DNA from 4 places in the Kocuria nitroreducens genome. Region 1 is predicted to be linked to each of the others. Evidence: riboswitches for the same ligand, from Rfam matches in the RefSeq annotation. Region 1 holds a riboswitch; each other region holds the start of a gene.
What was found. A riboswitch is a leader RNA that binds a small molecule or an ion and turns the genes downstream of it on or off. The one in region 1 is predicted to bind S-adenosylmethionine.
Positions count from the first base shown of each region.

Region 2: linked by a shared signal. The riboswitch ahead of ACFYE1_RS07800 (methylenetetrahydrofolate reductase) and the one ahead of ACFYE1_RS16320 (O-acetylhomoserine aminocarboxypropyltransferase/cysteine synthase family protein) in region 1 are both predicted to bind S-adenosylmethionine.
Region 3: linked by a shared signal. The riboswitch ahead of ACFYE1_RS15165 (ABC transporter ATP-binding protein) and the one ahead of ACFYE1_RS16320 (O-acetylhomoserine aminocarboxypropyltransferase/cysteine synthase family protein) in region 1 are both predicted to bind S-adenosylmethionine.
Region 4: linked by a shared signal. The riboswitch ahead of ACFYE1_RS03600 (MetQ/NlpA family ABC transporter substrate-binding protein) and the one ahead of ACFYE1_RS16320 (O-acetylhomoserine aminocarboxypropyltransferase/cysteine synthase family protein) in region 1 are both predicted to bind S-adenosylmethionine.

Region 1 is NZ_JBHZTC010000032.1:8,073-15,750, reverse strand. It holds gene ACFYE1_RS16325 (acetoacetate--CoA ligase) at 1-434, opposite strand, end outside; SAM riboswitch class IV at 519-633, opposite strand; SAM riboswitch class I at 740-838, shown strand; gene ACFYE1_RS16320 (O-acetylhomoserine aminocarboxypropyltransferase/cysteine synthase family protein) at 921-2,264, shown strand; gene ACFYE1_RS16315 (CoA-binding protein) at 2,261-2,755, shown strand; gene ACFYE1_RS16310 (OsmC family protein) at 2,816-3,337, opposite strand; gene ACFYE1_RS16305 (hypothetical protein) at 3,399-3,707, opposite strand; gene ilvD (dihydroxy-acid dehydratase) at 3,758-5,590, opposite strand; gene ACFYE1_RS16295 (gluconokinase) at 5,807-7,333, shown strand; gene ACFYE1_RS16290 (hypothetical protein) at 7,635-7,678, shown strand, end outside.
Region 2 is NZ_JBHZTC010000009.1:38,927-46,604, forward strand. It holds gene ACFYE1_RS07765 (DUF202 domain-containing protein) at 1-297, shown strand, start outside; gene ACFYE1_RS07770 (adenylosuccinate synthase) at 372-1,658, opposite strand; gene ACFYE1_RS07775 (SRPBCC family protein) at 2,137-2,634, opposite strand; gene ACFYE1_RS07780 (SRPBCC family protein) at 2,660-3,142, opposite strand; gene ACFYE1_RS07785 (ArsR/SmtB family transcription factor) at 3,146-3,502, opposite strand; gene ACFYE1_RS07790 (hypothetical protein) at 3,549-4,958, opposite strand; gene ACFYE1_RS07795 (glycosyltransferase) at 4,955-5,947, opposite strand; SAM riboswitch class I at 6,151-6,257, shown strand; gene ACFYE1_RS07800 (methylenetetrahydrofolate reductase) at 6,330-7,256, shown strand; gene metE (5-methyltetrahydropteroyltriglutamate--homocysteine S-methyltransferase) at 7,312-7,678, shown strand, end outside.
Region 3 is NZ_JBHZTC010000025.1:572-7,847, forward strand. It holds gene ACFYE1_RS15140 (2Fe-2S iron-sulfur cluster-binding protein) at 1-323, opposite strand, end outside; gene ACFYE1_RS15145 (succinate dehydrogenase) at 403-1,161, opposite strand; gene ACFYE1_RS15150 (AMP-binding protein) at 1,218-3,344, opposite strand; gene ACFYE1_RS15155 (ABC transporter permease) at 3,446-4,189, opposite strand; gene ACFYE1_RS15160 (aliphatic sulfonate ABC transporter substrate-binding protein) at 4,273-5,316, opposite strand; gene ACFYE1_RS15165 (ABC transporter ATP-binding protein) at 5,406-6,230, opposite strand; SAM riboswitch class I at 6,236-6,340, opposite strand; gene ACFYE1_RS15170 (maleylpyruvate isomerase N-terminal domain-containing protein) at 6,447-7,124, shown strand; gene ACFYE1_RS15175 (CoA-binding protein) at 7,215-7,276, shown strand, end outside.
Region 4 is NZ_JBHZTC010000004.1:65,330-73,007, reverse strand. It holds gene ACFYE1_RS03625 (DivIVA domain-containing protein) at 1-488, shown strand, start outside; gene ACFYE1_RS03620 (DUF485 domain-containing protein) at 653-1,033, shown strand; gene ACFYE1_RS03615 (solute symporter family protein) at 1,037-2,668, shown strand; gene ACFYE1_RS03610 (GlsB/YeaQ/YmgE family stress response membrane protein) at 2,889-3,161, shown strand; gene dxr (1-deoxy-D-xylulose-5-phosphate reductoisomerase) at 3,306-4,571, shown strand; SAM riboswitch class IV at 4,618-4,734, shown strand; gene ACFYE1_RS03600 (MetQ/NlpA family ABC transporter substrate-binding protein) at 4,835-5,728, shown strand; gene ACFYE1_RS03595 (methionine ABC transporter ATP-binding protein) at 5,725-6,804, shown strand; gene ACFYE1_RS03590 (methionine ABC transporter permease) at 6,861-7,460, shown strand; gene ACFYE1_RS03585 (M50 family metallopeptidase) at 7,654-7,678, shown strand, end outside.

The DNA.
Region 1 (7,678 bases):
AGCCCCGCCTGGACGGCTGCGACCCGTCCACGCAGCTCCCCCACGGTGAGCCGCGTGTGGGTTCCCGTCTCGTCCGCGGCGAGCACCGCGAGCCGGTGGGGCTCGCCCCGCAGCAGGTTCTCGGCCACGTTGAGCCGCCCGGCGGGGAAGTACCTGGTCCCGAACATGCGTCCGTGCCGCAGGGAGGGCAGCAGCTCGAGATCGCCGCCGTCGGCCGGCGGCGCCTGCTCCACGACGTCGCCCTTGTCCCCGAGCACGCCCGTGAAGTCCCACAGCGCGTTCCAGAACTCCTCCCGCCGGGTCACCGACCAGCCGTGCAGCTCGTCGTAGCGACGGGGGTCGAACCCGTGGGCGAGTGCGAAGCGGCTCATGGCGGAGTCCCTGAAGGCGGAGTCCGGGGGTGTCCAGAGAGTGGCAGGGCCGTGCGGGGTCATCGGGCGGGGTGCGCCTTTCCTGAGCTGATCTGCCCCGTGGCCCGGCACCCCGTTCAGGGGTGCTGCGCAGATCCGGCGCGGAGGGCGCCGTACTTGCCGCAGGCGGTGTGCCCTGCGGCCCGATCCTCATCTGGGGCACCCCGCTACGGGAGAGGGTTGCCGCCCGGCCAGCCAGAGCTTCGCGCCGGGTCTCGTGATCGTGCTGAATGCGTTCCCACAATAGGCCAGGGAACCCGTCCGTGTCAGATCGGCGGAGCGTGACGGCCCGGTTGGCGCGAAACACTCCGGACGACCACAATGGAGGGCAGCCATCCCGAGCGGCCGAGAGACCTGGATCGACGACGCCGCAGCAACCGTGGTCGACGTCGCGGACCGCACGGTGCTACCGCCAGGACCGATGGAGCAGCGCACTCCCGGGCCGTCCACCGGGGGCACCTCTCCGTCCGGGACCGATCAGCGGCACCACCTGCACGAGGAGTCCTTCCCATGGCCGACCACCAGTTCGGGTTCCGCACCCGCGCCCTGCACGCCGGGGGCACCCCCGACGCCGAGCACGGCGCCCGGGCGGTCCCGATCTACCAGACCAGCTCGTTCGTCTTCAAGGACGCCGACGACGCCGCCAACCTGTTCGCCCTGCAGAAGTACGGCAACATCTACTCCCGCATCGGCAACCCGACGGTCGCGGCGTTCGAGGAGCGCATCGCGTCCCTCGAAGGCGGCATCGGCGCCGTGGCCACCGCCTCCGGCATGTCTGCCGAGTTCCTCGTGTTCGCCGCGCTCGCCCAGGCCGGGGACCACATCGTGGCCTCCGCCCAGCTCTACGGGGGGACGGTCACCCAGCTGGACGTCACCCTCCGCCGGTTCGGGATCGAGACCACGTTCGTGCCCGGCACCGACCCCGCCGACTACCGGGCCGCGGTGCGCCCGGGCACCAAGGCCGTCTACACGGAGGTCGTGGCCAACCCGTCCGGGGGGATCGCCGACCTGGAGGGCCTCGCCGCGGTCGCGCACGAGGCCGGTGTGCCGCTGGTCGTCGACTCGACCATGACCCCGCCGTACCTGATCCGTCCCATTGAGCACGGGGCCGACATCGTCATCCACTCCGCCACCAAGTTCCTGGGCGGCCACGGCACCACGCTGGGCGGCGTCGTCGTCGAGTCCGGCCGTTTCGACTGGGCGAACGGCAACTTCCCGTCGATGACGGAGCCGGTGCCGACGTACAACGACGTCACCTGGTGGGGGAACTTCGGGGAGTACGGGTTCCTGACCCGGCTGCGCACCGAGCAGCTACGGGACATCGGCCCCGCCCTGGCGCCCCAGTCCGCGTGGAACCTGCTCCAGGGCGTGGAGACGCTGCCGCAGCGGATGGACGCGCACCTGGCCAACGCGCAGGCCGTCGCGCGGTGGCTGGAGGAGGACCGGCGCGTGTCCTACGTCAACTACGCCGGTCTGCCGAGCCACCCCCACCACGACCGGGCGCGGAGATACCTGCCCCTCGGCCCGGGGGCCGTCTTCGCGTTCGGGGTCTCCCCCACGGACCGGCTCGGCGGACGGGAGGTGGGCGCCCGGTTCATCGAGAACCTGCAGCTGGCCAGCCACCTCGCCAACATCGGCGACGCCCGCACCCTCGTCCTGCACCCGGCCTCGACCACCCACCAGCAGCTCTCGGCCGAGCAGCTGCTCCAGGCGGGCGTGCGGGAGGACCTCATCCGCCTGTCGGTGGGCCTCGAGGACGTCGAGGACATCCTCTGGGACCTGGACCAGGCCCTTTCCGCGGCCACCGGGCTGGCCCGGGAGTCCGCCCCGACCGTCGAAGGAGCACTCCGATGACCGCCGAGACCCGCACCTGGACGGGACCGAGCGCGCCCGAGCGGCTGGCCATCCTGCACGGCACCGAGTCGATCGCCATCGTGGGCGCGTCCGACAAGCCCTCTCGCGCGTCCTACTTCGTCTCGACGTACCTGCTGTCCTCCTCGCCGTACCGGGTGTACTTCGTCAACCCGGTGCTGCGGGAGATCATGGGCCGGCCCGTCTACCCGTCCCTCGCCGACCTGCCGGAGACCCCCGACCTCGTCGACGCGTTCCGGCGCCACGACGACCTCCCCGGCGTGGCCCGCGACGCCGTGGCCGTCGGGGCGAGGACCCTGTGGCTGCAGCTGGGCTCCTGGCACGAGGAGGCGGCCAGGATCGCCGAGGAGGGCGGGCTCGGCGTGGTCATGGACCACTGTGTGAAGATCGAGCACGCCCGCTTCCACGGCGGCCTCCACCTGGCCGGGTTCAACACCGGGGTCATCTCGGCGAAGCGGCAGGCCCTGGCCTGAACGGCGACGGCCCCGGAAGCTTGAGGCATCCGGGGCCGCCCCGTCCCGCTGGGCAGGTCGCTACACGCGCTCGAGGACGAACCGCACCTCGGCCTTCAGGCTCTGGCTGACCACGCAGTACCGCTCCGTGGCCCGCGCGAGGCGATCCAGGGCGGTGTCGTCGAGGTCCGCGTCCACGCGGGCGGTCACGACGACGTCCTGGACCCCGACGGGCACGGCCCGGTCGACGCCCAGGGTGCCGCGGGCGTCGAACATCCCGTCCGCGGTCAGCTCGGCCGAGCGCACCTCCACGCCCATGGCGGTGGCGACGCTGCGCAGGGTCACCCCGGCGCAGGCCAGGAGCGCGTCGAGGAGCATGTCCCCGGAGCAGGCATCGCTGCCGTCACCGCCGGTGGCGGAGTGCGGACCGCCCCGCACGGGACCCGCCCAGGTGTCGACAGTGCAGGTCAGTCCGGGGTCCCGGAAGTCGCCGTGGGAGTGCAGGGGCGTGCAGGCCGCCCCGGGCTCGGCCCGGTAACGGTCCTTGAGGGGGGCCTGGAGCTGCCGGAGCTCCGCGGCGGTCATCTGGGTACGAGATTCCATGGTGCCACTGTAGAGCGTCCGGCGCGGACGGCACCACGCGGGGCACCCGCGCCGGACGGGATCAGCGGGCGCGCTCGGCCACCCGGTCCTCCCAGCAGGCCCGGGTGGTCACCCCGTCGGTGCCGTCCCAGGCCCCGGTCCCGGACCGGCCCGGGACGTCGCCGCTGTGGAAGACCGGCTCGGCGCCCTGCCTGCGCTGGGCCTCGTCGTTCATGAGCACCCGGACGGCCACGCCGGCGAGCAGCACCAGAACCACCGGGTCGATGGTGGCCATGACCGCCATGGACAGGTCGGCCAGGGACCGGGCCAGGTCCAGGTCCAGGTCCAGGTCCAGCGTGGCTCCACCGATGCCGAGCACCAGCACGAGCACGCGGCAGCCGGTCGCCGTCCACCGCGACCTCGCGGAACGGAGGGGCCGGGTCAGATCGCCCGCACGGCGCCCTTGTCCGCGGAGGTGACCATCGAGGCGTAGGCGCGCAGGGCCTTGGAGACCTGGCGCTCGCGCGGCTTGGTGGGGTACCACGGGGCCGGCCCCTTGGCCTGCCGGCGGGCGGCCAGGACGGCGTCGTCCACGTTCACGCGCAGCACGCGCCGGGCGACGTCGATCTCGATCTCGTCGCCGGACTCGATGAGGCCCACCGCGCCGCCGGCGGCGGCCTCCGGGGAGATGTGCCCGATCGAGAGGCCGGAGGTGCCGCCGGAGAAGCGGCCGTCGGTGATCAGGGCGCACTCCCGGCCGAGACCGAGGCCCTTGAGGTAGGAGGTCGGGTAGAGCATCTCCTGCATGCCCGGACCGCCCTTGGGGCCTTCGTAGGTGATGACCACGATGTCGCCGGGCTGCACGTTCTTGGACAGGATCTCGAACACGGCCTCGTCCTGGGACTCGACCACGAACGCCCTGCCGACGAAGTGGAACAGCTCCTCGTCGATGCCGGCGGTCTTGATGACCGCCCCGTCCTCGGCGATGTTGCCGTGGAGGATCGCCAGGCCGCCGTCCTGTGTGTAGGCGTGCTCGACCGAGCGGATGCAGCCGTCCTCGCCGTCGAGGTCGAGGGACTCGAACGTGTTGTCCGTGGAGAACGCCTGCGTGGTGCGCACGCCGCCGGGAGCGGCGTGGAAGAGCGTCCGGGCGCGCTCGGAGGACCGGCCGCTGCGGACGTCCCACTCGTCCAGCCAGGTGGCCAGGTCCGGGGCGTGCACCGTGTGCACGTCCTCGTTGAGCAGGCCCGCACGGCGCAGCTCGCCGAGGATCGCGGGAATGCCGCCGGCACGGTGCACGTGCTCGATGTGGAACCGCGTGGAGTTCGGCGCGACCTTGCACAGGCAGGGCACCCGGCGGGACAGGGCGTCGATGTCCGGGAGCGCGAAGTCCACCTCGCCCTCCTGGGCGGCGGCGAGGATGTGCAGGATCGTGTTCGTGGACCCGCCCATGGCGATGTCGAGGGCCATGGCGTTCTCGAACGCCGCCTTGGTGGCGATGTTGCGCGGGAGCACGGACTCGTCGTCCTGCTCGTAGTAGCGGCAGCACAGGTCCACGACCCGGCGGCCGGCCTCCAGGAACAGCTCCTTGCGGGCCACCTGGGTGGCCAGCGTGGTGCCGTTGCCGGGCAGGGAGAGACCGAGGGCCTCGGTGAGGCAGTTCATCGAGTTGGCGGTGAACATGCCGGAGCAGGACCCGCAGGTGGGGCAGGCGTTGCGCTCGATCTGTCCGAGCTGCTCGTCGGTGACGGACTCGTCGACGGCCATGGACATCGCGTCCACGAGGTCCAGCCGGTGCTCGACCACGCCCTCGACGGCCTCGCCGGACTCCATGGGCCCGCCGGAGACGAAGACCACCGGGATGTTCAGCCGCAGCGCGGCCAGCAGCATGCCGGGCGTGATCTTGTCGCAGTTGGAGATGCAGACCAGGGCGTCGGCCCGGTGGGCGTTGACCATGTACTCCACGGAGTCGGCGATGATGTCGCGCGAGGGCAGCGAGTAGAGCATGCCGTCGTGGCCCATCGCGATGCCGTCGTCGACCGCGATGGTGTTGAACTCCTTGGCCACACCGCCGGCCGCCTTGACCGCCGTGGCCACGAGGTCACCCATGTCCTTGAGGTGCACGTGGCCGGGTACGAACTGTGTGTAGGAGTTCGCGATCGCGACGATCGGCTTCCCGAAGTCGTCGTCGCCCATGCCGGTGGCGCGCCACAGGGCGCGGGCGCCGGCCATGTTGCGGCCGTGGGTCGAGGTGCGGGAGCGGAGGTGGGGCATGGCGGAGCGGTGTCTCCTCGGTCGGGGTTGTCCGGTGTCGGGGCGGGCGGACCGTGGGGGCGGAGCACCCGGGTCGACCGTCAGCGGTCCGCCGTCCAGAATACGCTCGTCCGCCGCAACGTCCTGCCTGTCGGACGCTTGTCTCAGCATGTGGACGCGACGGAGCGGGTCGCTCCTACACTGGGGCCACGACACGTCACGCAGGAGGATGGGCCCATGAGCAAGCACCCGACGCCCCCGCGGCCGGACGACGGCGCCGCGTTCAGCGTGGACCTGCATGACGCCGTCGACCCGCTGGTGATGGCCCTCGACGTCGGCTCGACGGGCAGCCGGGGCGGTCTGCACGACGCCACGGGGACCCCGGTGCGGGGCTACCGGCACAAGATCGAGCACGAGTTCACCACCGCGGCGGACGGGACCTCCGTGATCGACCCCGACCAGGTGACGGACGAGCTCACGGCAGTCCTCGACCTCGTCCTGGCCGATCCCGCGCTGGCCGGCCGGGTGGCGGGCGTCGCCCTGGACACCTTCGCGTCCTCGCTGGTGGGGGTCGGGACCGACGGCGGAGCGGTCACCACGTGCTTCACCTACGCCGACTCCCGGTGCGCCGAGCAGCTGGCCGGGCTGCGCGAGGAGCTCGACGAGCCCGCCGCGCTGCAGCGCACCGGTGCCCGCCTGCACACCTCCTACCTGGCCCCGCGGCTGCGGTGGCTCCGGGAGACGGACTCCGAGGCGTGGGAGCGGGCCCGGCGGTGGATGTCCCTGGGCGAGTACGTGCACCTGCGCCTGCTGGGCACCGCGCGCGCCGGGACCGCCACGGCCGCGTGGACCGGGATGCTGGACCGTCGCACGGGCCGGTGGGACGAACCCCTGCTCCTGGCCTGCGGACTGGAGGCGGAGCACTTCAACTCCCTCGCCGATCCGCACGAGCCGGTCCCGGACGTCGCGGCCTCCGTGGCCGAGCGCTGGCCGGCCCTCGAGGGCGCGGCCTGGTTCGCGCCCGTGGCCGACGGGCTGAGCGCCAATCTGGGCTCCGGCGGCGCCGACGCCACGACGATGGTCGTCTCCACCGCCACGTCCGGGGCCGCGCGCGTGCTGCTGCACCGGATTCCCGAGCGGGTGCCGACCGGGCTGTGGTGCTACCGCATCGACGCGGAGCGGTGCCTGCTGGGCGGTGCCCTCAACGACGTCGGCCGGGCGCTCGACTGGCTCGAGCGCACGGTGGCCCTGCCGGAGGGCACGACGCTCGCGGACGTCGCCGCCGCGGACGTGGCCGACTCCACCCCCGTGGTCCTGCCGTTCTTCACGGGCGAGCGCTCGACCGGCTGGGCCGGCGGCGCCCGGGCGGTGCTCGCATGCGTCTCGGCCTCGAGCACCGGGGCGGACCTCGCCCGCGGGGTGCTCGAGGGCGTCGCGGTCTCCTACGCCCGGGTGGCCGAGCAGCTCGAGGACGCCGCCGGCGGCGTGGACCGCGTCGTGGCCTCCGGCAGCGCGTCCCAGGACGTGCCGGAGCTGCTGCAGCTGCTCGCCGACGCCCTCGGCAAGCCCGTGACGCGGGCCGAGTTCAAGCGCGCGACCCTGCGCGGGACCGCCCTGCTCGCCCTCGAGTCCCTCGCCCCCGACGTGGAGCGGGCCCGCCCGCCCTACGGTCCGGAGCACGAGCCGGAGCCCGGGCGCGTGGAGCACTACCGGGACGCACGCGCCCGCTTCGAGGAGCTCTACGAGGGGGTCGTCGGCCGCTGACCCGCCGAACCCACCGCCGCTGCCCCGGCCCCGGCGCGCTCTCCCGGATTCCCGGGCAGAGGCGGTGAGATCGGCGACGGGTAACGCGAGGGCGTGCGGCGGCGTGCCTCCGCGTGACCTGGGTGCGAGCCGGACGTTTCCTCACACTGGGACACAATGGTGTACCTCCGCTAATACCGTGGCCCCGGCGCGGCCGCTTTCCTACCGTGGAGCCCGTGGGTGCGGGTGCCGACTCCACCCGGTGCTCGAGCACTCGCCCCCCACACCCCCCGCACCCCCGCACGGCACGGAAGGAACCACGATGGACGACTCCCTGGGCCGGGAACAGGCCGTCAGACTGCACCA
Region 2 (7,678 bases), on a different contig from region 1:
CTGCAGCCGGAGCGGACCACGATGGCCTGGGGCCGGACCTTGATGTCCTTCGTGGTGGTCTCGGCGGTCTTCCTGCGCTGGCTGCCGCACCACGGGCCGTTCGTGCTGGTGCTGTTCGGTCTGGCCGTCGTCACGGCGGCGGCCATCTACCTCACGCAGCGCTCCCGCTACGTCCGCAGCGCCCGGGGCATCGCCGAGGACGGCACCGAGCCCGAGGTCGGCGCCGTGCTGGCCACCTCGGCCGCGATGCTCGCGCTCGGCAGCCTCGGCATCTGGGTGGTGCTGGTCCTCGTCTGAGCCTCCCCCGCGGGGTCAGGGTCGCCCGTGCCGACGGCGCGCCGGCACGGCGACCTCGCGGGCGGGCTGACGGGTCAGTCGACGAGGTCGCGCACCACGATGGTGTCGTCGCGGTCCGGGCCCACGCCGATGGCCGACATGCGCGTGCCGCTCATCGACTCGAGCGCCTCGACGTAGGCCCGGGCGTTCGCCGGCAGGTCCTCCAGGGTGCGGCAGCCGGTGATGTTCTCCTCCCACCCGTCGAAGTGCTCGAAGATCGGCTGGGCGTGGTGGAACTCTGTCTGGGTCATCGGCATCTCGTCGTGCCGGACGCCGTCGACGTCGTAGGCCACGCAGACCGGGATCTGCTCGATGCCGGTGAGGACGTCGAGCTTGGTGAGGAAGTAGTCGGTGAAGCCGTTGATCCGGGAGGCGTGGCGCGCCATCACGGCGTCGTACCAGCCGGTGCGGCGGGGGCGGCCGGTGTTGACACCGAACTCCCCGCCGGTGGTGCGCAGCTGCTCGCCCATCGCGTCGAAGAGCTCGGTGGGGAACGGCCCGGCGCCCACGCGGGTGGTGTAGGCCTTGATGATGCCGATCGCCCGGGTGATGCGGGTCGGCCCGATGCCCGAGCCCACGGACGCGCCGCCCGCAGTGGGATTGGAGGACGTCACGAAGGGGTAGGTGCCGTGGTCGACGTCGAGGAAGGTCGCCTGGCCGCCCTCCATGAGGACCACCTTGTCCTCGTCGAGCGCCTGGTTCAGGAGGTACGTGGAGTCCACGATCATCGGGGCGAGCCGGTCGGCGTAGCCCAGGAAGTACTGCACGACCTCCTCGACGTCGATGTCCCGGCGGTTGTAGAGCTTCACGAGCAGCTCGTTCTTCTGGCGCAGGGCCCCTTCGATCTTCTGCCGCAGGATCGACTCGTCCAGGACGTCCTGGACGCGGATGCCGAGCCGGCCGACCTTGTCCATGTAGGCGGGGCCGATGCCGCGGCCCGTGGTGCCGATCGCCCGTTTGCCGAGGAAGCGCTCCGAGACCTGGTCCATCGTCTGGTGGTACGGGGCCACCAGGTGGGCGTTCGCGGAGATCCGCAGCCGTGAGGTGTCCGCCCCGCGCGCCTCGAGCCCGTCGATCTCCTCGAAGAGGGCCTGGGGATTGACGACGACGCCGTTGCCGATCACGGGGACGGCGTTGGGGCTGAGGATGCCCGCCGGCAGGAGCTTGAGCTCGAACTTGTCGCCGCCCACCACCACGGTGTGCCCGGCGTTGTTGCCGCCGTTGGGCTTGACCACGTAGTCCACGCGGCCTCCCAGCAGGTCGGTGGCCTTGCCCTTGCCCTCGTCGCCCCACTGGGCGCCGACGATCACGATTGCTGGCATTGAACGACTCTCCTGCCTGGATGGAACGGGACTTCCCCCGCGGGACCCGGCGGAGGCGCGCACCGGCCGGGCACGACAACGCCCCTGCGTCGGCCCGCTCCCGTCCGCACGCCCGAGGCGGCGCGGCGCCGGCGGGAGGAGACCCAGGGGCTCGTACCGTGCAAGTCTAGCGGCCCGTGACCCGGGGCAGGCACTCCGCCGCCCCGTCCGGGGACCACCGCGGTCCGATACCCCCGATGCTCATGGGTTCGCCGTCCACGAGGACCCCGGCCGGGTCCCCGTCCTCCGCCGTGCTGTCGTGCTGCGCAGCACCGTGGGCGCCACGGGCCTCGTCGTCCGGGGGCTCGCCCCGGACTCGCAGATCGTCCCGCGCCGCCCCGCGGACCCCCGGCCGGTGGGCGGAGCACTGTTCCCGCGACGGAGCACGGGCTCCCGGCCGAGCACGGACTGCCGTGGTCGGCCGGGAGGTCGTGCCGGGTCAGGCCCCGTCCTGCGCGGATCGCCCGGACAGCAGTTCCTCCAGCCGGTCGTAGCCCTCGGCCATCCCCGCCTCCATGCCGGTGGCCAGGTACTGCTCGCGCGACTCGACGGACGGGTGGACGGACCGGCCCGTGAGCCGGGAGCGCCCGCCGGGCAGGTCCTCGAACGTCGAGAACTCGAGCGTGACCACGTCCGGCCAGCCCTCGAACTCGAACGTCTGGACGATGAGGGCGTCCCGCCGGACGGTGTGGAAGACGCCGTGGAAGGCGTACTCGTCACCGCCTCCCGCGCCCCGCTGGACGAACCGGTAGGACCCGCCGCTGCGGCAGTCGAAGCCGTCGATCCGGGTCTCGAGCCCTCGCGGACCGATCCACTGCCGATACAGCTCCGGGTCCGCGTGGGCGCGGAAGACCTCGGCGGCGGGAGCGTCGAACTCGCGGGAGTAGTCGACGCAGGGGACGCCCTCGGGCGCCGTGACGTGCAGGGTGTTGGTCATGACGGGCTCCTCGGTGGCGGGCGGCTCAGCGGACCCGGGAGGCGAGCAGCTCTTCGAGCCGCTCGTAGCCGTCGGACATGCCGCTCTCCATGCCGGAGCCGGCCATGCCGTCGCGGGCCTCCTGGGTGGGGTAGACGGCGTGGCCGACCAGCCGGCACCGTCCGTCCCCGAGGTCCTCGAAGCGCAGGAACTCGAGGTCGACCACGTCGGGGTAGCCCCCGAACTCGAAGGTCTGGACCACGAGCTCGTTCTCGCGCACGGTGTGCAGGATGCCGCGGAACGCGTAGGAGACGCCGTCCGGGCCGGTGTGGTGGTACTCGTAGGCGCCGCCGCTGCGGAAGTCGTAGGAGTCGACCTCCACGTGCGTGCCGCGGGGGCCGAGCCACTCCCGCAGCAGGGCCGGGTCGGCGTGGGCGCGGAAGACGTCGGCCACGGGGTGGTCGAACTCGCGCTCGAAGTCGATGAAGGGCAGGCCGTCGGGGACGGTCAGGTGCAAGGGGTGTCCCATGGTTCAGTCCTGGGTGTGCTCGCCGCGGTCCGCGGCTCGGGTGTCGAGCACGGCGTCGAGGCGGCGGAACTGCTCCTCCCGGACCAGCCGGTAGCGGTCGATCCACGTCGTGAGCGCCTCGAGCCGTGCAGGGTCCAGGTGGACGGGCCGGCGCTGGGCGTCACGGGTGCGTGTGACGAGCTGCGCCTGCTCGAGGACCTGGATGTGCTTCGAGACCGCCTGGATGGAGATCGCGAAGGGTTCCGCCAGTTCGGTGACCGTGGCCGGTCCGCGGCTGAGCCGGGCGACGATGCGGCGGCGGACCGGGTCGGCGAGGGCCAGGAAGGCCTTGTCGAGGAGGTCGTCGTCGCCGGGGTCCACGGTGTTTGTCAACTGATTCCTTGATCAATCTGTTGGTTGTTAAAGGTTAGGTCTCCTGCGCGGTCCCGGCAAGACCCGAGACCGGATCGTGACGGGCGGGGGTCTCCCCGGGCTCCGCGCGCTCCGTGGAGAGCTGCGACGGCCCGGCCTGCGGCGCCCCGGTTGCCGTGCGCGGCCGCACGGCCGCGGCCAGGCAGGCGGCGGCGACGACGGCCAGCGCGGCCGCCACCCCGCGGTTGACGAAGAACGCGTGGATCTGGGAGTGGTTGCTGAGCACCGTGTACCAGAAGGGCACGGCCAGGGCGGGCAGGGCCAGGACGGCGGCGACCATCCACCGGGCGGGCCCTCCCCGGCGCAGCGCCAGGACCAGGCCCACGCCCGCCGCGAGCAGGCAGCCGGTCAGCACCAGCCCCGAGGTGGGCACGACCTCCCACCAGTAGACGAGGTTGCGGCGCACGCCCGCGCCGAACGCCTCGGAGACCCCCGAGTGGTCGCCCCCGGTCCGGATCCCGACGTTGCGGCGGACCACCTCCAGGGTGGCCGGGACGCCCAGGAAGGCACCGGCGATGACCCAGCGGGCGAGCCACGTGACGGCGAAGGCCACCGGCCAGACCAGGCCGCTCAGCAGCACGGCCACGACGGTCTCCCGCAGTGCCCCCGTGCGGCACCAGACCGCCGCGCCGACCACGAACGCGGACATCGCCCACGGCACGGCGGGGGTCGTGAGGAGGTCGACGAAGCAGAACAGCGCCGCCCCCAGCGCCACCCCCGCGTGCGCCGTCCGGGGCGAGCGCCCCGCCCCGAGCGCGGCGAGGACCACCGAGAGGAAGATGAAGGCGATGGAGATCGACTGGCTGAAGGAGGTCGAGGGCGTGGACAGCAGGTTGGTCCCTGCCAGGTAGGGCAGGGTCAGGGCCAGGGCCACGGCGGTGGAGGTCCGGGCGCGGACGGCGAGGAACGCCCCGCCCAGGGCGAGCACCATCAGGGTGCCCGAGACGATCCGGAGGCCCTCGAGACCGGTCAGCGCCAGCACGGGGCGGGTGAGCACGGTGTAGCCGGCCCAGTACTTGTAGTAGTCGTTGTCGGTGAGCACGGCCCCCTCGGAGAGGGCCCGCAGCTGCTCCGGGCCGCCGCCGCAGGTGGCGAGCCGGGGCATCCGGACCGCCCGGCTGAACGCGGACTCCTCCGGGGACGCCCCCAGGCCCGTGCCCGCCACGACGCACTCGGTGAAGGTGTCCGCGGGGCCGCCCATCCGGTCGATCGTCCCGTGGGGGCCGTAGGTGCCGTCCTCGACCGCCGCCAGCAGGTTCTCGACGATGGGCCGGTCCGGCACCGCCTGGGCCGCCGTCAGCAGCCCGAACAGGGCGAACTGCAGGACCAGGAGCATCCCGAGGCCCTGGGCCCAGGGCAGCAGGGGGGCCAGTCGCGACCGCAGCCCCTCCCGTCCCGCGCTCACGGGAGCTGCCGCCGGTGCTCCGCGTCGCGGGGTCCGGCCCCGTCCGGTCCGTCCCCACCGCTCCACGGCGGAGCCGGCTGCCGCAGGTAGAACAGCCGGGAGGTCTCCCGGCGGATCTTGGCCTGGCCGCTCAGCAGCACGCCCATGAGCAGGAACACCCCGGCCAGGATCACCAGGGAGGCGGCCAGGAAGGCCGTCGGGAAGCGGGGGACGAGGCCGGTGCTCGCGAACTCCGCGACCACGGGGAGGCCGAGGACCAGACTCAGCAGGAACAGCGTCAGCGAGACGGCGCCGGTGACGAGGAACGGGCGCTCGTGGAAGAGCAGCTGCCCGAAGACGCCCAGGATGCGGAAGCCGTCGTGGTAGGTCCGCAGCTTGCTCTCGCTCCCCTCCGCCCGGTCGCGGAAGCCGACGGCGACCTCGGTCTGCGGCATCCGCGCGTTGACGGCGTGCACGGTCAGCTCCGTCTCGATCTCGAAGCCCCGGGAGAGGCCGGGGAAGGACTTGACGAAGCGGCGCGAGAAGACCCGGTAGCCGCTGAACATGTCGGAGACCTTCCGGCGGAAGGCGAAGGTGACGAGCGCGTTGAAGAACCTGTTGCCGGACTCGTGCCCCGACCGGTAGGCGGTGCCGGTGACCTGTCGGCGCACGCCCACCACGTGGTCGTAGGGCCCGGCCAGCAGCGTCTCGATGAGGGCGGGGACGTCGGCCACGTCGTAGGTGTCGTCGCCGTCGATGAGCACGTAGACGTCGGCGTCGAGGTCCGCGAATGCGCGCCGGACCACATTGCCCTTGCCCTTCTCCTCCTCGCGCCGCACGTGCGCCCCCGCACGCCGTGCGGCCTCGGCGGTGCCGTCGGTCGAGCAGTTGTCGTAGACGTGCACCTCGATGCCGGGCACCGCGGCGAGCAGGTCGGTCACGACCCGGGCGACCGCCGTCTCCTCGTTGTGGCAGGGCACGACGGCGACGATGCGGGGGGTGGAGAGCATGGGCACTCGTTCCTGCGGTCGGGGGGCGGGCTCGTCCATTATGACGAGCGGGCGCGGGGCGCGGGACCGCGGGCCGCCGCCCGTGCGTCACCGTGCGTCCGTGTTGCGTCCTGTGACGCCGCGGTCGTCACAGTCGGCGCACCGGCGTCTTCTGGGCGCCCGCACTTGGCAGCACGGCGGGACAGCCGCTGGAATGGGTCCTGCATCTATCCAGAGCGGCCGAGAGACCTGGCTCGTCGACGCCGCAGCAACCATCCGCGCCCCCGCCACGGGGTCCGCGGAACGGTGCTCCCGCCAGGACCGATGGAGCTGTCGCAGCCTCCCGGGTCCACCCCGAGGAACGGCTGCTGCCCTCCCTCGGGGTGACCCTTGGAGGAAGAACGTGACCCCACGCCCGACCGCCCGGCCGGCGCCGCCGTCCCTGTCCTACGAGCTCTATCCACCGCGCAGCGCGGCGAGCGCCGACACGCTGCTGCAGACCATCGAGGCGCTCGAGCCGACCTGTCCCGACCACGTCTCGGTGACGTACAACGGTGACGAGCGGCGCCGGGACGGCTCGCTCGCCCTGCTCGACCACCTCCTGGCCCGCACGAGCCTGCGGCCCCTGGCGCACCTGACGTGCGTCGGCAGCACCCGGGCCGAGCTGGAGCAGACCGTGGCCGCGCTGGTCCGCCGCGGGGTCCGGGGCGTCCTGGCCCTGCGCGGGGACCTGGACCCGGGGGCGGAGCCGGGCGAGCTCCGGCACGCCGGCGAGCTCGTGGAGCTGGTGCGCGAGGTCGAGCAGCGCCACACCGCGGCTCTGGCGGCCGGCCGGCTCGCTGTGGGCGTGGCAGCCTATCCGACCCGGCACGCGGAGTCGCCCTCGTTCCGGCACGACGTCGAGGTGCTGCTGGCCAAGCAGCGCTCCGGGGCGGACTTCGCCATCACGCAGGTCTACTTCCGCCCGCAGCGCTACGAGCGCCTGGTCGCGGCGGCGCGTGCGGCGGGGGTGACCATCCCGATCGTCCCGGGGATCATGCCGGTCACCGACCCGCGGCGGCTGCGGACGCTGTGCCGGCTGGCCGGTCTGGCACCCCACCCCGGTCTGGCCGCCGCGCTGGAGGACGCGCCCGGTCCTGCCGAGCGGCACCGCGCCGGCGTGGCCTTCGCAGCACGGCTGGCCCGGGCCGCCCTGGACGCCGGTGCCCCCGGCCTGCACCTCTACACCTTCAACGAGCACCCGGCCGTGCTCGACCTGCTGGAGCACGTGGACCTCCCGCGCGTGCCGCACGTGCCCGTCCCGCTCGACGACCTGCTGCTCCCCGCCTGAGCACGCACCGCACCACCGTTCCGCACGACCACCGACACTTCTTCAGGAGATCCGCATGACCACTGTCCCGTTCCCCGCCGCCACCATCACCGGTTACCCCCGGATCGGCCGCCGCCGCGAGCTGAAGAAGGCCCTCGAGGCCTACTGGGCCGGGCGCTCGACCCGCGAGGAGCTCGAGTCGGCGGCCGCCGACCTGCAGCTGGCGACCCACCGCCGGCTCGTGGAGCTGGGCCTCGGCGCCCAGGACTCGTCCCTGCCCGCGGCGTTCCCCCTCTACGACCAGGTGCTGGACACCACCGTGGCCCTCGGCGCGGTCCCGTCCCGCTTCGCCGACCTCGCCGACGCCCAGGGCCGGCTCGACCTCGACGCGGGCTTCGTGCTCGCCCGCGGCGACGCCGGGCGCGCCCCGCTCGAGCTGACCA
Region 3 (7,276 bases), on a different contig from region 1:
GACGCCCGCAGCGGCTCGATGCGCACGCGGTCCCCGTCCCGGTACGCCCCCAGGTGCTGCATGCAGCTCGCGGCGTTGCGCTCCGGGCCGTGCGCCACGCCGTCGACCGTCACCCCGCACTTGCCGCAGATCCCCTCGCGGCAGCCGTCGTCGAAGACCACCGGGTCCTCGCCGGCGGCCTCCAGCTGCGCGTTGATCCGGTCGAGCAGCTCGAGCACGGTCATGTCCGGGCTCGCGTCCGGGACGTCGTAGGCCGTGAAGTCCCCCGGCTCCTCCGGGGAGGGCTGGCGCCACACGTCCACGGTCAGGGAGAAGGTGCTCACTCGCTCGGGTCCTTGTCGTCTCGAAGGAGGTGGTCTCGAAGAAGGTCGTCCCGCCGGTGGGGAAGGGCGGTCACGGGGCTCAGCGGACCGCGCGGGCCAGCACGGCCACCGGGATCGTGGTGTTGCCGGCGGCCACCGCGGCGCCGAAGGCGTTCGCGGCGATCCGCAGCCGCCGCTGGGCCTGCCGGTCACCGGTCACGCCGACGTCGTTGGCGATCTCCGGGATGCCGTGCACCAGGTGGGCGGCCAGTGCCGCCATGGACAGGGCGTAGGCGGCGGCCACCGGCGGGCGGGAGAGGCTGGCCACGAGGTTGGCGTGGGCGCTGCCGTGCTCGAAGCCCCTGACCGCGGCGGGCCGGGCGCCCAGGGTCAGGTCGAGGACGTGGAAGACCGTGAACAGCCCGAGCACGCCGCCCGTGCTGCGCATCGAACGCTTCGCCACCGCCCACGGGGTGCGACGGCGACCCCGCGGGCGCCGGCCGGTGCGCGGCAGCAGCGTCCCGTTCGCCGCCCAGGACCGCGCGGTCAGCACCGCGGCGCCGCCCGCGTGGACGACGAGGCCCGCGGCGAGCACGGCGCGGGCCGCCCAGAGCACAGTGCCGCGCGGCAGCACGGGAGCACCGGCCGTGCGGAGGAACTCGGCGTAGGCGTTGTACTTCTCCTCGCCCTGGTAGATCTTCAGGTTGCCCAGCATGTGCACCAGCACGTAGCCCGAGAACAGGGCGCCGGAGGCGGCCATCGCGAGCTTGAGGTCGGCGTTCGGCACCGCGGGCAGCAGCCCGTCCGGCACGGAGCGGGTGGTGCCTGCGGGGCGGGGGGAGTCGTTCACGGCATTCATCCTAGGGGCGGTGCGGGCTGAGGAGTCACAAGTCTCAACGTCCTTGCGGAGGGGGCCTACTGCCGTTCGGCCAGGACACCTGCGATGCGATCGAGCGCCTCCTCATTCTGCAGCGAGGACCGGTCGCCCAGCGGGGCTCCCTCCCACAGCTGCGCGAGCAGTCGCCGGGTGATCTTCCCGGACCGGGTCTTCGGCAGGTCCGGGACCGCCACGACCGCCCGTGGCTTGGCGATCGGCCCGATCTCGTGCGCCACGTGCTCGCGCAGCACCGCGGTCAGTTCGTCAGCGGGGACTCGCCCGGCCTCGGGCGTCAGCACCACGTAGGCGAGCACGGCGTGCCCGGTCAGATCGTCGCGCACCGGCGCGGCGCCGGCCTCGACCACCCACGGGTGGGTGACGAGTGCCGACTCGATCTCGATGGTGGACAGCCGGTGCCCGGAGACGTTGATGACGTCGTCGACCCGCCCGAGGATGTAGATGTCCCCCTCCTCGTCGTAGCGGGCGCCGTCCCCGGCGAGGAACCACCCCTGCTCCGCGTAGGCCTCCCAGTAGGAGGACAGGTAGCGCTGCGGGTCGCCCCACACGGTGCGGGCCATCGACGGACCGGTCCGGTCCACCACCACGAAGCCCTGCACCCCGGGCGGGACGGCCTCCCCGGTCTCGTCGACCACGCGGGTCGAGATCCCGGGGACCGCACGGGTCGCGCAACCGGGCTTGAGCGCGGTGCGTGGCGCCCCGTCGTCGAACGTCCCCGGGGGCGCGAACTGCGGGTCGTGCGGGCGGGGGGACATCACGGCGGCGCCGGTCTCGGACTGCCACCACGTGTCCACGAACGGCACCTCGTCCCGGCCCAGCTGCGCCCGCAGCCAGCGCCAGGCCTCGGGGTTGATCGACTCCCCCACGGAGCCGAGCAGCCGGATCGAGTTGAGGTTGTAGAGCGGCGGGACGCCCCTCGGGAACGCGCCCATGAGCGAGCGGACCAGCGTGGGCGCCGTGTAGTAGGTGGTGACGCCGTAGCGCTCGATCACCTCGAAGTGCCGCCCCCAGTGCGGGGTGCTCGGGGTGCCCTCGTAGATCACCTCGGACACGCCGTTGACCAGGGGACCGTAGATCTCGTAGGTGTGCGCGGTGACCCAGGCGAGGTCGGCGGTGCACCAGTGCACGGCGGCGTCGACCTTCGCGGGGTCGTTGACCGTGGCCAGCTCGTCCGGGCGCAGGTGCCCCTCGTCGTCGGGCACGTCCGGGAGCAGGTCGAAGAGCAGGGCGTGCGTGTACGCGGCCTGGACGAGGTAGCCGCCCATGGTGTGCACCAGGCCCTTGGGCCGCCCGGTGGTCCCCGACGTGTAGATGATGAACAGCGGCGTCTCGGCGTCGAAGGCCTCGGGCACGTGCACGGCGGACTGCTCGGCGATCAGCTCGTGCCACCACACGTCCCGTCCGCGCGTCCACGGGACGGCGTCCTCCTCCTTGGAGTGCGTGCCCCGGGTGCCGCGCGGCAGGTCCGTGCGGCCCGGCCGCGAGGTGCGGCGCACGACGACGACGTGCTCGATCGCGTTGTCGCCGCCGGCGGCCTCGTCGGCGACGGCCTTCACGGGCACCACGGCCCCGCGCCGGTGCTGTCCGTCCGTGGTCACCAGGACCTTGGCGCCGGTGTCCTCGACGCGGAAGCGCAGCGCCTCGGCGGAGAACCCGCCGAAGTCCAGGGAGTGCACCGCGCCGATGCGGGCGCAGGCCAGCGTGATGATGACGGTCTCCGGGATGACGGGGAGGTAGATCACCACGCGGTCGCCCTGCTCCACGCCCAGCGCGAGCAGGGCGTTGGCGGCGCGGGAGACCTCCCGCTGCAGGTCGGCGTAGGTGTAGACCAGCCGGTCCCCGGGCTCGCCCTCGAAGTACAGGGCCACGTGGGCCCCGCGGCCGGCCTCGACGTGGCGGTCCACGCAGTTGTGGGCCACGTTGAGCCTCCCGCCCTCGAACCACGCGATCTCCGGGACCGACCACGCGGGGCGGCCCTGCTCGTCCGTCCCGATGCGCTCGGGACGCACGAACCGGTGGGCGGTGCTCCACGGCTCGGCCCAGTCCAGCCGGGACGCCTGGTCCACCCAGAACGCGATCCGGGCCTCGTCGGATCCGAGCGCGGGGTTCGGGGTGGGGGAGGAGGGGTTGCTCCAGCTCTGGCTCACGGTGCTGCGGTCCTTTCCTGCCTGCGCAGGTCCTGTCCGTCCAGGACCTGTCCGCGCAGGTCGTGCTCGCACGGACGGGTCCACTGTGCCAGGCGCACGTGTCAGGCCCATTTCTTGACGGCCCACTTCTCGAACACGCCCAGCAGCGCGTCCGAGGCCTTGCCGAGCACCGCGAGCAGGACGATCGCCAGCAGCAGGCGGTCGGTCCGGCCGTTGTTCTGCGAGTCGGTGAGCAACCAGCCCAGGCCCATGGACGCCCCCAGCAGCTCGGCGGCCACGAGGAACAGCCACGCCTGGGCCAGGGCGAGGCGCAGCCCCGAGATGACCGACGGCATGACGGCCGGCAGCTGCACCGTGGTGAGCAGGCGCAGCCCGTGGATCCCGAAGGCCCGCGCCGCCTCGATGAGGTTGCGGTCCACGTGCTGCAGGGCGGCGGAGACGGTGGTGTAGACGGGGAAGAACGCGCCGATGGCCACCAGCGTGACCTTGGAGTCCTCGCCGAGGCCGATCCACAGCAGCAGCAGCGGCACCCACGCCAGGGACGGCACCGCGCGGAAGGCCCCGATCGTGGGGCCGACCAGCGTGGACCCCCACCGGGAGAGGCCGATGAAGGACCCGGCCACGAGTCCCAGCCCGGCGCCGATCAGGAAGCCGATCAGCACGCGCTGGGTCGAGATGCCCACGTGGGTCCAGAGGTCCCCGCCGGACAGGAGGCCGATCCCGGCCTCGAGCACCGCGAGCGGTGCCGGCAGCTGCACGGCGCTGAAGACCCCGGCGGTGGACAGGACGTGCCACAGCACCAGCAGCGCCGCGGGCAGCAGCAGGCCCAGTCCGGTGCGCAGCAGCGGCCGCCGCCGGGAAGCCGCCGCCGCGGGGGCGGGTGAGTCGTCGATGTGCTCCGTGTCCTCGGCAGATGGCAGCGACTGCGTCACTCCTGGCCCCCGACCAGCTCCGCCGCGCGGGAGGCGTCGGCGTTCTCTGCGTAGGAGCTCTCCACGATGCTCCCGAGCGCCTCGTCGATCTGCTCCTGGTCGGCCACGTCGTCGGACTCGACGAAGATCGGCCCGACCTTCTCGAGGACCGCCAGCTGCTCGCCGCCGGGCACGTGGTCGATGTCCAGGTTCGTGCGCTCGAGCACCTTCTCGGCCACGGACAGCTCGATCCCGGCCGCCTCGGCGAGCAGCTGCGCGGTCTCCGCGGTGTTCTCCTGCGCCCACTCCCGGGCGTAGGCGTAGACGTCCACCACGGTCTGGGCGGCCTCGGGCTGCTCCTCGAGGAAGGTCTCGTGGGCGTTGAGGAAGCCGTACGTGTTGAAGTCGACGTTGCGGTAGAACAGCTCCGCGCCGTTCTCCTCCGCGGCGGCCATGATCGGGTCGAGCCCGGACCAGGCGTCCACCTGGCCGTTCTCCAGGGCGGCGCGGCCGTCGGCGTGCTGCAGGTTCTGGATCGTGACGTCGCCGGCGTCCACCCCGGCCTCGTCGAGGGCCTGGAGCAGGAAGAAGTACGGATCGGTGCCCTTGGTCGCGGCCACGGTACGGCCCTCGAGGTCCGCGACCTCCTCGATCCCGCTTCCTGCGGTGGTGACCAGGGCGGACCACTCCGGCTGCGAGTAGAGGTCGATCACCTGGATCGGGGTGCCGTTGCTGCGGGCCAGCAGCGCCGCGGAGCCCGCCGTGGAGCCGATGTCCACCGCCTCCGCCCGCAGCGCCTCGTTGGCCTTGTTCGACCCGGCGGACTGCACCCACTCCACCTCGATGCCCTCCTCGGCGAACGCGGTCTCGAGCCAGCCCTTCTCCTTGATCACCACGGACAGCGGGTTGTAGGTGGCCCAGTCCACGCGGACGGTGCCGTTCCCGGCCGCCTCCGACGGCGCCTCGCCGGAGCCCTCACCGGCCATGCACCCGGTCAGGCCCAGGGCCAGGGCGGCGGCGAGCGCGGGGATCGTGCGGACGGAACGCTGGGGCAGGGGCATGGCGGAGCCTTTCGGAGGAGGTGGACGGTGCCGGGCGGCGCGGGTGGGCGCCGGGGCCGGCCCGGGGCGGAGAGACGGAGCGGGCCGCGTCAGCGGGTCGCGGAGTGGTGGGTGTCGACGCCGAGGTGGCCGAGGAGCTGCACGCGCAGCTCCGCCAGGACCTCGGAGGCCCGGTCCCGGGGACGCTCCCCGGGGACGGTGAGGATCGTGCTGATCGAGGCGGGAGCGGTGGGCCCGGTCCGGCCCAGGACCACGATCCGGTCCGCGAGCTGCAGCGCCTCGTCGACGTCGTGGGTGACGAGCAGGACGGTGGTGGGCTGGGCGGCGTGGATCGTGAGCAGGAGGTCCTGCATCTTCAGCCGGGTCAGGGCGTCGAGCGCGCCGAAGGGCTCGTCGAGCAGCAGGACCCCGGGGTTGCGGGCCAGGGCCCGGGCCAGGGACGCGCGCTGGGCCATGCCGCCGGAGATCGCGCGGGGACGGTGACCCGCGTGCGCGGTGAGGCCGACCAGGCGCAGCAGGTCGTCGACGACGGCGTCCCCCTCGCCCCGGGGGAGCCCGCGGGGCAGGCCCAGGCGGACGTTCTCGCGCACGGAGCGCCACGGCAGCAGGCGCGGCTCCTGGAAGGCGACCGCGCAGCGCGGGTCGATCCCGGACACGGGGGTGCCGTCGATGAGCACCCGGCCCGCCGAGGCGGTGTCGAGTCCCGCCGCCGCACGCAGCAGGGTGGACTTGCCGCACCCCGAGGGTCCGAGGATCGCCAGGACCTCGCCGGGCAGGGCCGTCACGTCGACGTCCCGCAGGACGTGGTGCGTCTCGCCGCCGGACGGGAACGCCTTGCCGACGTGCTCGAACACCACGGAGAAGGCGCGCTTCGAGGTGGTGGACGGCACAGGGCTCCGCAGAGAAGTGCTCATGATCAACTCCATCGGTCCTGGCATTAGCACCTCGCACGGAGGATCAGACGGATCCGTGCCGGTTGCTGCGACGTCGACGAGCCAGGTCTCTCAGCCGCTCCGGATGGTTACGGGCCCATTGAACGTCCTCGGCGCGTCCCCTGGCAAATCCGGCGCATCCGTGGTCGCCGTGACAGATCGCTGGCACAGGAGCCCTGCGTGCCCCACCATGGACCCATGACGAGCCGCAGAACCCCGGCCCGGGCGGACCTGGTGCGCGACGCCTGCGTGGCGTTCGGCGCGGTCCTCGACGGGCTCGGCGACGACGACTCCTGGGCCGCCACGGGGTGCACGGGGTGGTCGGTCCGGGACCTCACCCACCACTGCGCGATGGACGCGCTGCGGGGGCTGGTCGCCCTGCACACGCCCACGACCGCCCGCCCCGACCGGGACGCCGCGACCTACTGGACCGACCGGGACGGCGACCCCGCGGGGGCCGCCGAGGACCGGCGCCGCACCCGCGTGGCCGCTTCCATGGTCCTGGACTGGGATCCGGTGCGAGAGCTCCACCGAGAGACCGCCCGGGCGCTCGTGCACGCGGCGGAGCACTGCGGCGGCGGCGCGGTCCGCACCCAAGGGCACGTGCTGCGCGTCGAGGACCTGCTGAGCACCCTCGCGGTGGAGGCCACGGTGCACCACCTGGACCTGATCCAGCACCTGGACGGCTCCCCGGGCCCCGCCGTGGACGGGCTCGCCGAGGTCCGGCGCATCCTCACCGACCTGTGGGAGCGGGAACCGCTCGAGCACTGGAGCGACGAGCACTTCGCCCGCGTGGGCACCGGCCGTGCGGAGCTGACCGCCCAGGAGCGCGCGGAGCTGGGCGCGCACGCGGACCTCCTGCCGCTCTTCTCCTGACCCCTCCCGCCTTCCGTGCGGTGACCGTCACGGTGCCACCGCGCGGAAGAGGGCAGGGGGCGGGTGCGGGTTCCGTGCCAGGCTGGTGCCATGACCCGCAACGACCCCGCCGTCATCGACCGCCTCATGACCCGGCCCGGCCGGTGGGCCGT
Region 4 (7,678 bases), on a different contig from region 1:
TGCGGGAGCCGCCGCCCGTCACCGGGCCGGAGCGCCGGCCCGGGGTCCTGCTCAGCACGCAGGTGCGCGCGGCCGTCTTCGCCGGCGCGCGGGGCGGCTACCGGCCGGCGGCCGTCGACGAGCTGCTCGACGCCGCCGAGGACGCACTCGCCGCGGCCGAGCGCGAGCGCTGCCTGCGCGCCCGGGGCCCGGAGGCCTGGCAGGAGCACCTCGACGCCCTGACCCGGCTGCTCCGGAACCGTCTCGACCGGCCGCGCACCCAACGGTTCCGGCGTCCTTCCCGGCCACGGGCCCACGGCTACTCCGCGGCGCACGTGGACGTCCTGTGCGAGCGCCTCGGCGCCCGGCTGGAGGGCACCGCAACCCTCGAGCCGGGCGAGCTGCGCCGGGCCGTCTTCCCGCCCGCGCAGGGCGAGCGCAGCTACGAGGAGCAGCAGGTGGACGCCTTCCTGGACCGCGCCGTCCAGCTGCTCCTGGCCTCGCGCTGAACCGGACCGCCGCAAGCGTCTGTGTATACATGCTGAACCGGATGTCGTCCGGAAACACCGTTCCATGTTCGTCCTGCCCCTCGAGAAGCAACTTTTGGATGTTTCACCTTGCCCCTGTGCATACAACGGCCTAGTGTGGGCCACATCACATGAGGAGGTAGCCCATGTCCAACCAGCCACCCATCGACGCCGACGACCTCGTCGCCGACGTCGACTTCCCCGCCGCCCAGCGGTCGCCCGAGTTCCAGGAGCTGCGCAAGACCCACCGCGGCTTCGTCTTCCCGCTCGCCGTCGCCTTCCTGGTCTGGTACCTGCTGTACGTGGTGCTCGCCATGTACGTCCCGCAGCTCTTCGCGATCCAGGTGATCGGCAACGTCAATCTGGGAGTGATCCTGGGTCTGCTCCAGTTCGTCACGACCTTCGCGATCACGGGCGCCTACGTGACCTTCGCCAACCGCAAGCTCGACCCGAAGGCCACGGCCATCCGGGAGCGCCTGGAGCCCAGCCTCGGCGCCCCCGGCGGCGTCCACGGACAGGAGAACTGATCGATGAATCCTCTGCACTCCGCGCTCGCGCCCATGGCGACCACCACCACGGAGACGGTCGGCACGCCCTGGATCAACATCTCCATCTTCGGCGCGTTCGTCGTCGTCACGATGGTCATCGTCCTCCGGGCCTCGAAGTCCACGGCCACCGCCGCCGACTACTACGCCGGCGGCCGCGGCTTCAGCGGCACCCAGAACGGCTTGGCCATCGCGGGCGACTACCTCTCGGCGGCGTCCTTCCTCGGCATCGTCGGCGCCATCGCCATCCAGGGCTACGACGGGTTCCTCTACTCCATCGGCTTCCTCGTGGCCTGGCTCGTGGCGCTGCTGCTGATCGCCGAGCTCCTGCGCAACACCGGCAAGTTCACGATGGCGGACGTGCTGTCCTTCCGGCTGCGCCAGCGCCCCGTGCGCGTCGCGGCCTCCATCTCCACCCTCTCCGTCTCCGCGTTCTACCTTCTGGCCCAGATGGCCGGCGCCGGTGCGCTGGTGTCCCTGCTGCTGGGCATCGGCTCGCGCGCCGGTCAGTCGCTCGTCATCGTGGTGGTGGGCGTGCTCATGATCGTCTACGTCCTCGTGGGCGGGATGAAGGGCACCACCTACGTGCAGATCATCAAGGCGGTGCTCCTGGTCTCCGGCGTGGCGGTCATGACCGTCTGGATCCTGGCGCTCTACGGCTTCAACTTCTCCTCGCTGCTCGGCGACGCGGTCGCCGTCTCCGGCAACCCGGCCATCCTCGAGCCGGGCCTGCGCTACGGGGCCACGGAGACCAGCAAGCTGGACTTCATCTCCCTGGGCCTGGCTCTCGTCTTCGGCGCCGCGGGCCTGCCCCACGTGCTGATGCGCTTCTACACGGTGCCCACGGCCAAGGAGGCCCGCACGTCCGTGGTCTGGGCGATCGGCCTGATCGGCCTGTTCTACCTCTTCACCCTCATCCTGGGCTTCGGCGCGGCGGCCCTCATCGGCGCCGAGCGGATCCAGGCGGCGCCGGGCGGCGTGAACTCCGCGGCGCCGCTGCTGGCCTTCGAGCTGGGCGGATCGCTGCTGATGGGCATCATCGCCGCGGTGGCGTTCGCCACGATCCTCGCGGTCGTGGCCGGCCTGGCCATCACGGCCTCGGCCTCCTTCGCCCACGACATCTACACCAGCGTCATCAAGAAGGGCGACTCCGATCCCCGCAAGGAGCTGCGGGTCGCGAAGACCACGGTGGTGGTCATCGGCCTCGTGTCGATCGCGGGCGGCATCGGCGCGCAGGGCCAGAACGTGGCGTTCCTCGTGGCGCTCGCCTTCGCGGTCGCGGCCTCGGCGAACCTGCCGACCATCCTGTACTCCCTGTACTGGCGGCGCTTCACCACCCGGGGCGCCGTGTGGTCGATGTACGGCGGCCTGTTCCTCTCGGTGGGCCTGATCATCTTCTCCCCGGTGATGTCCGGTACCGAGACCTCGATGATCCCCACGGCGGACTTCGCGTGGTTCCCGCTGCAGAACCCGGGCATCGTCTCGATCCCGGCCTCCTTCCTCCTCGGCTTCATCGGCTCCATGACCGAGCGCCGTCTCGAGGACCCGGTCAAGCAGTCCGAGATGGAGGTGCGCTCCCTCACAGGCATCGGTGCGGAGAAGCCCGTCGCCCACTGACGGATTCCCGCTCCCACCTGGGAGGATCCCCGGCCCGCCCGAAGCCCCGGCTTCCGGCGGGCCGGTCCGTGGCCGGAGACACGCGCGTATTCACGACAGTAAACAGACAGGTGGCTGACCGTCGACTAGTGTGGTGCGCAGAAGCAACCTCAGGGTATTCCAGGGATACTGGCCGGTTGCGTACAATGAAAGTCCCTCCCGGGACGGATAAGGAGCCATCATGGGAATCATCAGCTGGATCATCCTCGGCCTCATCGCGGGTGCCCTCGCCAAGCTCATCATGCCGGGCAGCCAGGGCGGCGGCATTATCGTCACCATCGTCCTCGGCATCGTCGGGGCCCTCCTCGGGGGCTTCCTGGGCTCGCTGATCGGCATCGGCAGCCTGGAGTCCGCGTTCGACATCGGCACCATCATCACCGCCGTCGTAGGAGCCCTCATCGTGCTCTTCATCTACGGAGCGGTCACCGGACGCAAGGGTCGCGCCACGCGCTGATCCGATCCCTTCCGTCGCCGAGGCCCCGTCCGCCCTTCCCGGGGGACGGGGCCTCGGTCCGTCCACCGGCCCGGTGCGCCGCGGGCGCCCGCAGGTCCGCCGGGGGCTCGGCGCCGGAGAGGTCCGCTGGGGGATACTGGGGGCATGACGCTCCCCGCCTCCTCGCCCCGCCCCCGCCGGACGCCCGAGCTGGCCGCCGCCGGTCCCCGCCGGATCTGCGTCCTCGGCTCGACGGGATCGATCGGCACCCAGGCCCTCGACGTCGTGCGGACCGCCCGCGAGAGCGAGGGCGCGGACCCGTTCACCGTGGTCGCCCTCGCCGCCGGAGCGCGCCACCTCGAGCTGCTCGCCGAGCAGGCCGTCGAGACCCGCGCCGCGGTCGTGGCCACGAGCGGCACCGGCCAGGACGCCACCCGCCTGGCCCGCCTGATCGCGGAACGGGCCGCGGTCGCCGGGGCGGGGCACTACCGGCCCGAGATCGTGCACGGGCCCGACGCGGCGTCCGCGGCCGCCGCCCTCCCCGACGCGGACCTCGTGCTCAACGGCATCACCGGCTCCATCGGGCTGGCCCCCACCCTGGCGGCGCTGCGGGCCGGGCACAAGCTCGCACTGGCGAACAAGGAGTCGCTGATCGCCGGCGGCGCCCTCGTCAAGGCCGCCGCCGCCGGCACCGGGGACCCCGATGCCCTGATCCCCGTGGACTCCGAGCACTCGGCGCTGGCGCAGGCCCTGCGCGGCGGCACCGCCGAGGAGGTCGACCGGCTCGTGCTGACGGCCTCGGGCGGCCCGTTCCGCGGCCGGACCCGGGCGGAGCTGGAGACGGTCACGCCGCAGGACGCGCTGCGCCACCCCACGTGGGACATGGGTCTGATGGTGACGACCAACTCGGCGTCCATGGTGAACAAGGCGCTCGAGGTGCTCGAGGCGCACCTGCTCTTCGACGTCCCCCTCGAGCGCATCGACGTGGTGGTCCACCCCCAGTCGGTCGTGCACTCCATGGTCCAGTTCGTGGACGGCTCCACCCTCGCCCAGGCCTCACCCCCGGACATGCGCCTGCCCATCGCCCTGGGTCTGGCCTGGCCCCACCGGCTGCCCGGGGCCGCGCAGCCGTGCGACTGGACGCGCGCCACCGAGTGGACCTTCGAGCCCCTCGACCCGGTGGCGTTCCCGGCCGTCGAACTCATCAAGGCCGCGGGGGAGCGGGGCGGGACCTTCCCCGCCGTGTTCAACGCGGCCAACGAGGAGGCGGTGCACGCCTTCCACGACGGCCGGATCCGGTTCCCGGCCATCGTGGACACGGTCGACGCGGTGCTGGGCGAGCACGAGGACGACGGCCCGCTGGAGCTCCAGGCCGTGCTGGCGGCCGAGCGCTGGGCCCGCCGCCGGGCCCGCGAGGTCCTCGTCCGCTGACCGGACCGGATCCGCCCCCCCGCGGCCCGTGCTAGTCTGTCGGGCGGATGACGAGTCCCAGCACGAAGCCCTGGCTTGCTGGGCGGCAACCCTCTCCCGTAGTGGGGTGCCCCAGGTGAACCATCCGGCACCGGCCATCGACGGCCGGCGGCAAGTACGGTCCGACCGCGCACGCGCCCTCCGGCGCGCCCCCGACCGTGGCCGCCGGACCCGGTGGAGCTGGTGGAGACCTCGGACACCCCGGACCCACGGAAAGGCACCACATGCGATCGCAGCGCCTCCCCTCCCTCGCCCTGGCCACGGCCCTCGGCCTCACCCTCACCGCCTGCGGCGGCTCCGCCGGGGAGTCCTCCGGTGAGGGCGTGCTCGCCGACGACAAGGTCACCATCGGCGTCGTGGGCACCGACCCGACGCACGACGCCCTCCAGCGGGTGGCCGAGGAGCAGGGCATCACCGTCGAGTACGTCGACTTCTCCGACTACAACCAGCCGAACCCCGCCACCGAGTCCGGCGACGTAGAGATGACCTGGTTCCAGCACATCCCGTTCCTCGCCGACTACAACAACGCGGCCGGGGGCTCCATCACCCCGATCGGCTCGACCTCGATCTACCCGCTGGGCCTGTACTCCAACCAGTACGACTCCGTGGAGCAGTTCCAGGAGGGCGACGAGATCGCGGTGCCCAACGACGCCGTGAACCTGTCCCGGGCCCTGCTCGTGCTCGAGGCCGCCGGCCTTGTCGAGCTGACCGGCGACACCCTCATCCCCACCGAGCTCGACGTCGACACCGAGGCCTCGACGGTGCGGGTCACCCCGGTCTCCGCGGAGCAGACGGTGCTCTCGCTCGACTCGGTGGCCGGCTCGGTCATCAACAACGACTTCCTCTCGCGGGCGGACATCGACCCGCAGTCCGCGCTCGCCCAGGACGACCCCGAGTCCGAGGGCTCCCGCGTCTACGTCAACCTCTTCACCACGACCGAGGAGCTCGCCGACGACGAGACCCTCCAGCAGGTCGCCGACCTCTACCACGAGCAGGCCGTGCTCGACGCGGAGATGACGGAGACCAAGGACACGGCCGTGCCGCTGCAGCTGGAGCAGGCGGAGCTCGAGGAGCTGACCGAGCGCTACCAGCAGGAGCTGAAGGACCAGGAGCAGTGAGCGCGGCGGTCCCCGCCGGGCCGTCCGCACCCGGGCGCCCGGACGAGGTGCTCGTCTCCTTCCGCAACGTCTCCAAGACCTTCCGCACCGGCGCGGGGCGCGCGGCGCGCGAGGTGGTGGCGGTCGACGACGTCAGCCTCGACGTCCGCCGCGGCGAGATCTTCGGGGTGATCGGCTACTCCGGAGCGGGCAAGTCCACCCTCGTGCGTCTGATCAACGGGCTCGAGCCCGTGTCCTCCGGCTCCCTGACCGTGGAGGGCTTCGAGGTGGCGGGCCGGCGCGAGACCGAGCTGGCGCCCGTCCGGCAGGAGATCGGCATGATCTTCCAGCAGTTCAACCTCTTCACCTCCCGCACCGTCGCGGGCAACGTCGAGTACCCCCTCAAGCGGGCCGGCTGGCCGAAGGAGAAGCGCCGGGCCCGGGTGGCCGAGCTGCTCGAGTTCGTGGGCCTGTCCGCGCGCGCCGGCAACTACCCGGAGCAGCTCTCCGGGGGGCAGAAGCAGCGCGTGGGCATCGCCCGCGCCCTGGCGACCAGCCCGAAGCTGCTCCTGGCCGACGAGTCGACGAGCGCCCTCGACCCGGAGACCACGCAGGAGGTCCTGCAGGTGCTGCAGCGGGTCAACCGGGAGCTGGGGATCACGATCGTGATCATCACCCACGAGATGGACGTGGTCCGGGCCATCGCCGACCGCGTGGCCGTGATGCAGGACGGGATGGTCGTGGAGCACGGCTCCACCGTGGACATCTTCGCCCGGCCCAGCACCGAGACGGCGCGCCGCTTCGTCTCCTCCGTCCTGCACTCGGTGCCCGACGCCCGCGAGGTGGAACGGCTGCGCCGCGCCCACCGCGGGCGCCTGGTGATCGTGGACGTCGGCGACGGCGTGGACATCGGCGGCGTGCTCTCCGACGGCGCCGCCCGCGGGGTCCGCTTCACCATCGCCTACGGCGGGATCAGCGTGCTCCAAGAGCAGTCGTTCGGGTCCCTGACCTTCGAGCTGACCGGCGAGGACACGGCCGTGCAGGCCGTGGTCGACGAGATGTCCCGCATCACGACCCTGCGAGAGGTGGCCGCGTGAACGACTGGTCCGTCCTGGGACCCGAGTTGCTGTCCGCGCTCGGGGAGACCCTCTACATGGTGGCCGTCACGCTGCTGCTCGCCGGTCTGCTCGGCCTGCTCGTGGGCGTGGGCCTGTACGTCACCCGCCGGGGCAACATCCTGGAGAACCGAGCAGTGCACGAGGGGCTCAACCTCGTGGTGAACTTCGTCCGGCCGATCCCGTTCATCATCCTGCTGGCCGCGCTGGGACCCGTCACCCAGGGGGTCGTGGGGTCCCGGCTGGGCCCCAACGCGGCGATCTTCGCGATGACCATCGGGGCGATGTTCGCGGTGGCGCGCATCGTCGAGCAGAACCTCATGAGCGTGGACCCTGGCGTCGTCGAGGCGGCCCGCTCGATGGGGGTCTCCCGCGCCAGGATCATCACCACGGTGATCCTCCCCGAGGCGCTGGGCCCCCTGGTGCTCGGCTACACCTTCCTGGTCATCGGCATCACGGACATGTCCGCGATGGCCGGGGCCATCGGCGCGGGCGGTCTGGGCGACTTCGCCCTGCGCCTGGGCTACCAGCGGTTCAACGACGAGGTCACGTGGGCGGCGGTCGCCGTCATCGTGGTCCTGGTCCAGCTGGTGCAGGTCGTGGGCAACCGGCTGGCCCGCCGGATCCTGCGCCGCTGAGACGTACCGCACCGGCGCCCACCGACGGCCGGTCGCCTCCTCCGGGAGGCGGCCGGCCGTCGTCGTGCCCCGGTGCGCCTGCCACCCTCCGTCCAGGATGGTGGTGCAGACTGGTCCTCGCCGTGCCGAGCGCACGGCCCTGCCGTCCCCGGCGCCCGCCGGGGGCCCTCGACGATCCCGGGAGGTCCGACGGATGGGCGTCGTGCTGTTCCTCGTGG